2 regions of the Shimia sp. MMG029 genome follow, and region 1 is predicted to be linked to the other one. Evidence: riboswitches for the same ligand, from Rfam matches in the RefSeq annotation. Region 1 holds a riboswitch; the other holds the start of a gene.

Region 1 (4,806 bases):
AGCGGCCCAAAGCTGTTATCAAACAGCGCCTGAAGGCTGTCGATCGCAGGCACATTGGCGGGCCCGATGGTAAGCGAGGCTACAAATAATCCCAGCACGCCAAGGCCAAGTCCGATCTCCAATCGCATCACTCTGCTGTCCTTTGAAATTGATCCCGATCGTTGCGCAACCGCTTTATCGCGCGAAGCACGTACGGTGTGCCGCACACCCAGTCTTGGTCTCGCATATCACTGCGCGTGCCCGGCGCGCGATACACGTCCAGCACGGGATGTCGCAAAACGTCTTCAGCGCGGGAGTGGCCCGGATAATCGCCAGAGTTGATCACCATATCAGGCGCGGCCATGACCAGTACTTCCAGCGGCAGAATGCCACCCTGCGAGAACCCCTTTTCGGTGGCGACATTGCGCAGCCCCGCGGCCCGCAGAATTTGCCCGGCCAGCGATTTATCTCCGGATGTCCACCCGTTGGCAGAATACAGCGCAGCACGTGGCCCTTCGTCGTTGGCCTCAATGAGTGCGGCCAGATCACCAATAAATTGCGCTGCCATGGCTTCGGCACTGTCATCCTGACCAAGGAGCATCCCCATTTTGAGAATACGAGCCACGACATCGTCCAGCGCTCGGGCGGGTTGTATAACGGCTACTGGAACGTCAAGCCGACGCAGCATATCGACGGTTGCGCGGGTGGTATATGCACCGGCAATCACGAGATCAGGCTCCAGCAGGTAAATCTCCTCGGCACGCCCGTGATTGATCTCATAAGCGCGAGCCTCTTCCACCATGGCGGAGCTGCGGCTGTCCAAAGCGAGATAGGACACCGACAACAATTGCCTAGGCGCTGCAATCATCATTGCGAGCTGATCTGTACAGAGGTTCATTGAGACGACACGCTGTGGATGCGCGGGAAACTCAGATGAAGGTGGCACAGAAAGCGGCTCAGCCGCCTCCTGCGCCTGAGCGGCCCCACCCAAAAGCAGCACCGCCAACATTGATATGAGATGCGTCAAACGCATTTTAGAAAGATGCACTTATACCAAGATATGCGGTGCGTTCCTGACCATAGTAGCCCCAGGCCTCTGAATATTCTTCATCAAAGAGATTGATGATACGACCCGTGAGCATCAAGTTCTCCGTAAGCTCATACTGCCCGGCAAGGTTTACAACTGTGAAAGAGGGCAGTTTTGTTGTCGGGTTGTTTGGCCATGGGCGAAACCACTCGGTGTCATAACTGCCGTTAACGTAGCGCAATTCCGCCGTGGCAACGGCGCGATCATTCAGGAAGGACGTGCGCGCCTGAAGGGCAAATTCATGCTCTGGGCGGCGCACCAAAGGGGCCCCTGTTGGGTCTTCGCCATCGCCATAAGAATAGCTCGCTTTCAGATCGAGCCAGTCGTTGACAGTCCAGTCGCCGGTTACCTCGAGCCCTTGACGCACGCTGGTGCCTGTCAGGTTGACGGCTGTCATACCTGCAGAAGAAATCATGTCGTCAATTTCATTGCGATAGATGGTAACGCCCAACATGCCGCGACCATCTGCAAACGTCCAATCTGCGCCCAGTTCAAAGCTGAGACTTTCTTCGGGCTTGAGGTCGGGATTGCCGACGAACTGGCCCGGAGAATAGCCAAACTGCTCATACATGGTGGGGTTGACCGTCGCCTGCCCCAAGGACCCGCGCAAACGCAGATCGGTGCCGGGGATGCGGTAGGCCGCAGACAGGTTCCAAGAGAACGGATTTTCAAAAACATCGATGTCATCGTAGCGAATGCCCGCCTGCACATCGACGCCATTGGAAAAAATACCCTGATAATCAATTGCGATCGCGCGCGTGTTGCGCTCTTGCGTGCCTTCAGACCACGGCGACGAAATGTCCATGCTCTCTGTCTGTGCTTCCAGTCGCACATTCAGCTTTTGATTGGAACTCCGTGCCGCCTGTCCATCCAGCGAGAAGGTGGAGGTGTATTTGAAACTCTGGCGGTCAGACGCGTATTTTGATGGTGTCGCGGTATTGGGGTCTGACACTGACTCCTGATCCATTCCCGAGAGTTCGAAACGATGGAGCCACAAATCATCGCGCGTTTCGGCTTCCAGCCAGATTGCCCCGGATTGCTGCTCAATGTGCGTTTCCTTGAGTGGCAGCGCAAGGTATCCGTCAGGCGTTTGCGACACTGCGGTCGAGTAATAGGTATAGTCCTGATCTAGATCGCGGAATGTAAAGCCAATCCGCACCCCACCATCGCCCAAGTAGGTATCACCGGACAGGTTGATGTTGCGCACCTCGTTGTCGGCATTCGGCATACCTGGCGCGGCGTAGTTATAATCTTCGCGATTTTGCTCCAGCGAGAAAGACAGCTGCCCTGTATCAAAGCCTTGGCGCACATAGAGGTTGGCGTTGTACTGATCGTCCTTTGCTGCCTCCAGACTGCCGCCATAGGAGAGGCCCTGCTTGCTGGCTCGCTTGGTGGTGATGGCTATCACGCCCGACATTGCCGAGGTGCCATAAATTGCAGACTGAGGGCCGCGCAGGACTTCGATTTTTTCGATGTTGGCGACTGGCATGCTGCTGAAGTTGAAAGATCCTTGCAGCGCGCTGTTGATCTCCACGCCATCGACCAGAACTTTGACGTGGTTGCTTTCACCGCCGCGAATGAAAACCCCAGTGATGGTGCTGCCTGTAGACGCCACAGACACCCCTGGGAGTGCCCGGAGCGCATCTTGAACCCGCATTATGCCGCGTTCTCTGATCTCATCAGCGGTGACGACGCTGTAGGATCGCGTAAAGTTTTCCGCTTCGATCCCTGTCAGACCGCCGCTGACAATAATTTCGCCAAGATCGGTATATTCCTGCGCCAGAGCTGTTTGCGCAAAAACCAGCGCCAATGCGCTGGAGCCGCTTAAGATGTGTTTTTTCATGTCCCATCTCCACGGAAATCGGCAAACGACTCCCGCATTTCGGCCCGCAAAATAGGGGCCCATTTTTTATCAAATTGCCTTTGGAGAAATCTCTCCGCAGACGGTGAAGCAAGTGCCACCACTACGGAAGGTCCGCTGCCCTCGACGCGCCCCGCGTCCGGACCAGGTGAACATTCTGGCAGGTCTCCTGACTTGCGGGTCATCGCGCCCTCGGGCCTTCCCATCTCCGCCGGAGACAGTGGCATATGCCGAGGTTGCTCACCGCTTACAGTTGCGGGGGCAGTTGAGGATTTGGCCGACGCCGCACCTCATTCCCTTTTAACCGGATGGAAACTCCACCGGACCAGAACGGGTCGGAGCTAGCCAGAGAAAGACCAAGGTGTCAATTACGAATTTGAGAATGCGATTGCGCTTTGGATAGTGGACCAGCTAAGTGTCGTTAGGCGCCGGCTCTTAGCTCTGAACTGCAGGCGTTAAGTTCAGTCGGGCAGTCTTTTGGCCTTTAGCGCAATCGACAAAGTAGTTCAGGTGCGATGTCACAGTTTAATGTTCTCTTGCGGTGAGTTCCGCGAGATCAAACGCGCTTCACGGACTGTTTCTTAAAGAACTCTTTGCCGGCCGGGTTTGTCGTATCCAGAGGCAACCAGACGATCTGCCCGCCATCCAAGCAAAGTTGGTCTGGCTGCTCTGGGGAATAAACAACTTCTCCGCGCGCAATCAGCGGCGCCACGCCCAACTCTAATAGCTCTCGGGCACCACGCAGCGCTGCTTCGCTGCTGCCAGCACCTCCCCACAATACTCAGGGACAAAGTACCCCCAAACCCCGCCCTCGCAGTGTAGGACAGCCGGAAAAAGCTGCTGCTGTGGGCAATCTGTCTTCGGCATTTGCGTCCTCAAGTTCCAAAACGTTGGCCCCAAATTCCAGCCTAGCTATTTTTCTACCTCATCAGATAGCTCATCAGAAAAGCGTTTCATGTCAAAACCTGCATCTATTGGGCCCATCAACTGAACCTTCTCTTGGAGCCCCCGCATTTTGGCTAACAGCTCCTCATAGCCAGTGTCTGATGCATCGCTCGGTTCAGCTGTCTGACCGGGTTCCGGTAGGCCTTCTTCTTCGATATCTTCCTTGTCGCTCATGCCAACTCACTCCCAATTCACCAAGCGCTTGTCGTAAACGCGGACCAGCCTCTCACCACAATTGACTGGCGGCACATCCTCACGATCCAGCCGTCGCGCCAAATGTATCGCTGCCACCTTCTGGCGTAGCGCCATCTGCCCAAGCGTAACATATCTTGCTTGGAACTGCTGAATGCTCGACCAAGCAATATAAGTTTTTGCACGATTGGTGTCGGGGTTTTGATGCAAAATCTCGCGCAAATAGCCGTTGTCTCTTAGCGAACGAATGGAGCCCACATTGATCTGAAGGTGGCGCGCGGCTTCGGGTAACGTCAGGTCGCGCGCCAGGTCAACAGCTTTGCTGCCGCACACCGCATCCCAGTCAATTTCGATAGCATGCAAACCGTCTCCCATTCCGGCGCAGAGAGCCCCGTTCAGTTCGCCCTGTTTCCACATGGAGATCACCCGCGCTAAAGGAATGCCTCTGACGCGACAGAACTCTCTCATGGGCGCGGTAGACTTGCCTGGAAGAGGCGCTGGCAAGGTCGCGACATCAGCCAGTAGCCCGTTCACTTCCTCACGAAAGAGATAGCGTCGTGATGACAACAGCTTGAGCGTGGTGAGAACGCCCAGGTTCTGCAGCGCTTTCAACTGCTCAGGAAAAATACCAAGCTGCTTGGTCACTTCGGCAAATGTGGTCAACTTGGCCTTAAATACGCGCACCCTTTGGGTCTCCTCTGCAGAAATCTCGGTGCGTTTCAAAACCTCTTCTTTCGGTATG
Region 2 (4,806 bases), on a different contig from region 1:
ACGGTTCCAGTTGATGGCACGTGGGATGCGGGTTTCGATCATGTCTTTCATGTCAGGCTTCCCTTACAGCGAGCAGGATACGCAGCCCTGCACCTCGGTGCCCTCAAGGGCTTCCTGGCGCAGACGCACGTAATAGATTGTTTTGATGCCTTTTTTCCAGGCGTAGATCTGGGCGCGGTTGATGTCGCGCGTGGTGGCTTCGGCCGGGAAGAACAGGGTCAGAGACAGGCCCTGATCCACGTGTTCGGTGGCCGCCGCGTAGGTATCAATCAGCGCCTCGGGACCGATTTCATAGGCGTCGCGGTAATACTCGAGGTTCTCGTTGTTCATGAAGGCGGCCGGATAGTAGACGCGGCCGATTTTGCCCTCTTTGCGGATCTCGATTTTGGAGACAATCGGGTGGATCGAGGAGGTCGAATTGTTGATATAGGAGATCGAGCCGGTGGGTGGCACCGCCTGAAGGTTGCGGTTGAATAGCCCGTGTTTCATCACGTCTGCTTTCAATGCCGCCCAATCCTCACGGGTTGGCAGATCAACGCCTTCAAAGACCGCTTTCACCTTGTCGCTTTCGGGCAGCCAGTCCTGCTCGGTGTATTTGTCAAAGAACACACCGGAGGCGTAGTCGGAGTTTTCAAACCCTTTGAAGGAGGCTTTGCGCTCCTGCGCGAGATCGCAGGAGGTGCGGATCGCGTGATAGGCCACAGCCGCGAAGTAGACGGAGGTGAATTCCACGCCTTCTGCGCTGCCATAGTGGATGTGCTCGCGCGCGAGGAAGCCATGCAGGTTCATCTGACCCAGGCCAATGGCGTGGCTGTCATCATTGCCTTTGCGCACCGAAGGCACGGAGTCGATGGCTGACATTTCCGACACAGCGGTCAGCGCGCGGATCGCGGCGCCCACGGTGCGGCCCAGATCTTTGCCGTCCATGGTTTTCGCGATGTTGAGCGAGCCAAGGTTACAGGAAATATCGCTGCCCATTTTGGCATAGCCGAGGTCTTCGTTGAACTCGGACGCCTCATTGACCTGCAGGATTTCCGAGCAGAGGTTGGACATATTGATCCGGCCCTCTATCGGGTTCATCCGGTTCACCGTGTCCTCAAACATCACGTAAGGATAGCCGCTCTCAAACTGGATTTCGGCGATGGTTTGGAAGAACTCGCGCGCGTTCACTTTGGATTTGCGAATGCGCTTGTCCTCGACCATCTCATTATATTTCTCGGACACCGAGATTTCAGAGAACGGCACGCCATAGACCTTCTCCACATCATGCGGGGAGAAGAGGTACATATCCGCGTTTTTCTTGGCGAGCTCAAAGGTGATATCGGGGATCACCACACCAAGAGAGAGGGTTTTGATGCGGATTTTCTCGTCGGCGTTTTCGCGCTTGGTGTCGAGGAAACGCATGATGTCGGGGTGGTGCGCGTTCAGGTAGACCGCGCCTGCGCCCTGACGTGCGCCAAGCTGGTTGGCGTAGGAGAAGCTGTCTTCCAGAAGCTTCATAACCGGGATCACGCCGGAGGATTGGTTTTCGATGCCTTTGATGGGCGCGCCATGTTCACGGATGTTGGTCAGCAAAAGCGCCACACCGCCGCCACGCTTGGAGAGCTGCAGCGCGGAGTTGATGCCGCGGCCGATGCTTTCCATGTTGTCTTCCAGACGCAGCAGGAAGCAGGAAATCAGCTCACCGCGAGAAGCTTTGCCCGCGTTCAGGAAGGTTGGGGTGGCCGGCTGGAAACGGCCCTCCAGAATCTCTTCCATAAACGCCATTGCTTCGTCCTCGTCCCCACGCGCGAGCGCGAGAGAGGTCATCACCACACGGTCTTCATAGCGCTCAAGATAGCGCTGCCCGTCGCGGGTTTTCAGCGTGTAGGAGGTGTAATATTTGAAGGCGCCGAGGAACGTTGGGAACCGGAACTTCTTGGCGTAAGCCGCATCCCAGATCGCACGCATGAAGTTCTTGGAATACTGATCGAGAACCGCTTCTTCGTAGTAGCCTTCCTTCACCAGATAGCCGAGCTTTTCATCCAGCGAGTGAAAGAAAACAGTGTTCTGGTTCACATGCTGCAGGAAATACTGACGCGCCGCCATGCGATCCGCATCAAAGCGGATTTTACCGTCCCCATCATAGAGGTTCAGCATGGCATTCAATGCGTGATAGTCCTGCTCGTTCACTGTGCTGTCGAGCATAGCGGTCTCCCAATCTTTTCCAGCCCCGCACGAACGCGGGAGATATCGGTTTCAGTGCCCGCAAGCTCAAAGGTGTAGAGCAGCGGAACGTTGCATTTTTCTGCGATCACGTGACCCGACAGAGCATAGGTGGCTCCGAAATTGCGATTTCCCGTGCCGATCACCCCCACAAGATGTGCGCGTTTGGCGGCGTCGTTGAGAAATCGGATCACCTGTTTTGGTACAGCCCCCCGGCCCTGCCCATCCGCATAGGTCGGGCAGATCAGAACGAAATCTTCTTGTGGGTCAGGGAGCGGCGCGTCGGGATCTTCGGAAATGCGCGCGGCTTCAATACCAAGCCGCGTCACAAACCGATGGGTGTTTCCCGATTTTGAAGAAAAGTAGACAAGCGCCGGAAATTGGCGGCTCACCTCCCTTAAGCCAGCTGAGCGATCATGTCTGGGCGGAAACCAGACCAGTGATCCGCCCCGGCAACAACCACGGGTGCCTGACGATAGCCAAGCTCGGTCACGCGGGTCAGAGCGCCGTCATCTTCGGTCAGATCAACCACATCATATGTGATGCCTTTGGCATCCAGGGCACGGGTGGTTGCGGTGCATTGCACGCAAGCGGGTTTTGAATAAACGATGATGCTCATCTGTCCTCTTTCTTCTTTAAAAACTCGAGGACGCAAGGCAGCAGCCACTACCTATAAACACGCCCCCGAACCCTCCGTTCGTGGTCATTCACTCAGCGCTTGCGGCAGGTCTCCTGACTCGCAGATTAACGCTTGGGTGGCCTTCCCAAAATTATATTTTCAGTGGCGTATTCACCCTTGCACTCTACTTACAGTTGCGGGGGCAGCGCCGGATTTTCACCAACTTCCCTCTTAGCTTCCGATATGAATCGAAAGAACCGAAGCAACACCATATTGGGTCGCAAAGCTGTGATCTGTCAATATGTAGAGTAACGAAGAGTTAGCAAAAGTGTGGATCGCTGCGAAAAAACTGGGGATATCTTTGGGGGCAACTTTGTCGGCGCAGAATTTAAGGGCTGACTGCCACCGTTCCGCGTGCGTGCCACAGAAACCCACGCGGTTTGCATGTGAATAGGGCTTCTGAATCGCGTGCATTGCTAGGCTTTCTCTCGCCAAACGGCAAGTCACTTCCGACAGAAAGACCCGCAAAAATTTATGACCTGCGCGCACGCGCCACAGCAATACGCGCTTGTGAAATCCTGTGATTTTTGACTGGTCCAATCGCACTGAGTCGCCGATAGAGGCAAAACCGTACACATACTATATATAGTATGCCGCCAAATCTGGCTCAGAACTCCCGATGCAGGGCCATATGCGTCTGCGTGTGCTTCACACCGTCAATATTGAAGACCCGCTCCACCACCTCTCGCAGCTCCTCTTTGTCACCGGGCCGAACGACTAACGCAAAGTCATGATCCCCGATGATCCAGGTGCAACTTTGGATTTGTGGGATTTTCTTCGCGGCGTTCAGAAACCCATCAAAATCGCTGCGCACTTTGAGCGCCACAAAAATGATCGCACCAAATGAGGCGTCACTGGCGCTGGCTGGCTCTGTGATACCGTAGCCAAGAATCCGCCCTTCCCGCTCCAGTCGGGCGATCCGCGCGGTCACAGCAGTGCGTGAGCGGCCGACCTCATGGGCAAGCTCTGATACAGAGATCCGCGCATTGCGCCGCAGCGCGTTGAGGATCAGGCTGTCCACATCATCGAGGTCGGGCATTTCAGGGTCGCTAGAGAAATTGACTATACAATAGTCATATTGACTACCTCTTTGGTGAATTTGCAAGGCGACGATACACACAGAATGCGGCAGATTGCGCCCATGACACAGGGAACCATAGAACAGAGCCTTTCGGCCCGCGTCCGCGCGCTGGAGGCCTCCAAAATCCGCGAAGTGGCTGAGGCCGGAATGAAACTTGGGGGCGTGGTGCCTCTGTGGTTTGGCGAAGGTGCCTGGCCCACAAACCCGCACATTGTGGATGCGGCCGTTACGGCGTTGCGCTCTGGCAATCACATGTATCAGCCCAACAACGGTGCGCTGGCGCTGCGCGAAGAGATTTGCCGCTATAGCAATGCACTGTTTGGGGCAGATTTGCGCAAAGAACAGATCACAGTGACGCCATCGGGGATGCAGGGTCTGATGCTGGCTGCACAGATCTTGACTTCTCCAGGGGATCGCGTGGTGGCAATTGACCCCAGCTGGCCCAACATCATTGGCGCGTTTCGAGCAATGGGCGCAGAGATCGCCGCGCTGCCCCTGACTGTTGAGGCGGGCAAATGGGCGCTGGATATGGATGCGTTGCTTGCCATGCTCACGCCCCAGACGCGGGTGTTTGTCATCAACTCCCCAAACAACCCAACCGGCTGGGCGATGGGGGCGGCGGATCAGAAGATCGTGCTGGAGCATTGCCGCAAACACGGCATTTGGGTGGTGGCCGATGATGTGTACTCCCGCCTTTATCGCCACGGCAAAACTGCGCCGTCCTTCCTGAGCATCGCCACACCGGAAGACCGGCTGATTTCCATCAATTCCTTTTCCAAATGCTGGTCAATGACCGGATGGCGGCTTGGATGGATGGTGGCCCCTGCCGAGATGGAAGCGA

Evidence for each region. A riboswitch is a leader RNA that binds a small molecule or an ion and turns the genes downstream of it on or off. The one in region 1 is predicted to bind cobalamin.
Region 2: it holds a riboswitch for cobalamin, as region 1 does, so the genes downstream of both, nrdH (glutaredoxin-like protein NrdH) here and PJL69_RS20065 (TonB-dependent receptor plug domain-containing protein) in region 1, are expected to answer to the same signal.

Annotation. Positions count from the first base shown of each region.
Region 1 is NZ_JAQJIM010000019.1:4,608-9,413, forward strand. It holds gene PJL69_RS20055 (FecCD family ABC transporter permease) at 1-128, opposite strand, end outside; gene PJL69_RS20060 (ABC transporter substrate-binding protein) at 128-1,012, opposite strand; gene PJL69_RS20065 (TonB-dependent receptor plug domain-containing protein) at 1,014-2,909, opposite strand; cobalamin riboswitch at 3,071-3,272, opposite strand; gene PJL69_RS20070 (hypothetical protein) at 3,840-4,046, opposite strand; partial or broken gene PJL69_RS20075 (hypothetical protein) at 4,053-4,806, opposite strand, start outside.
Region 2 is NZ_JAQJIM010000008.1:160,512-165,317, reverse strand. It holds gene nrdF (class 1b ribonucleoside-diphosphate reductase subunit beta) at 1-51, opposite strand, end outside; gene nrdE (class 1b ribonucleoside-diphosphate reductase subunit alpha) at 64-2,187, opposite strand; gene nrdI (class Ib ribonucleoside-diphosphate reductase assembly flavoprotein NrdI) at 2,169-2,597, opposite strand; gene nrdH (glutaredoxin-like protein NrdH) at 2,603-2,824, opposite strand; cobalamin riboswitch at 2,911-3,101, opposite strand; gene PJL69_RS17290 (Lrp/AsnC family transcriptional regulator) at 3,492-3,923, opposite strand; gene PJL69_RS17285 (pyridoxal phosphate-dependent aminotransferase) at 4,026-4,806, shown strand, end outside.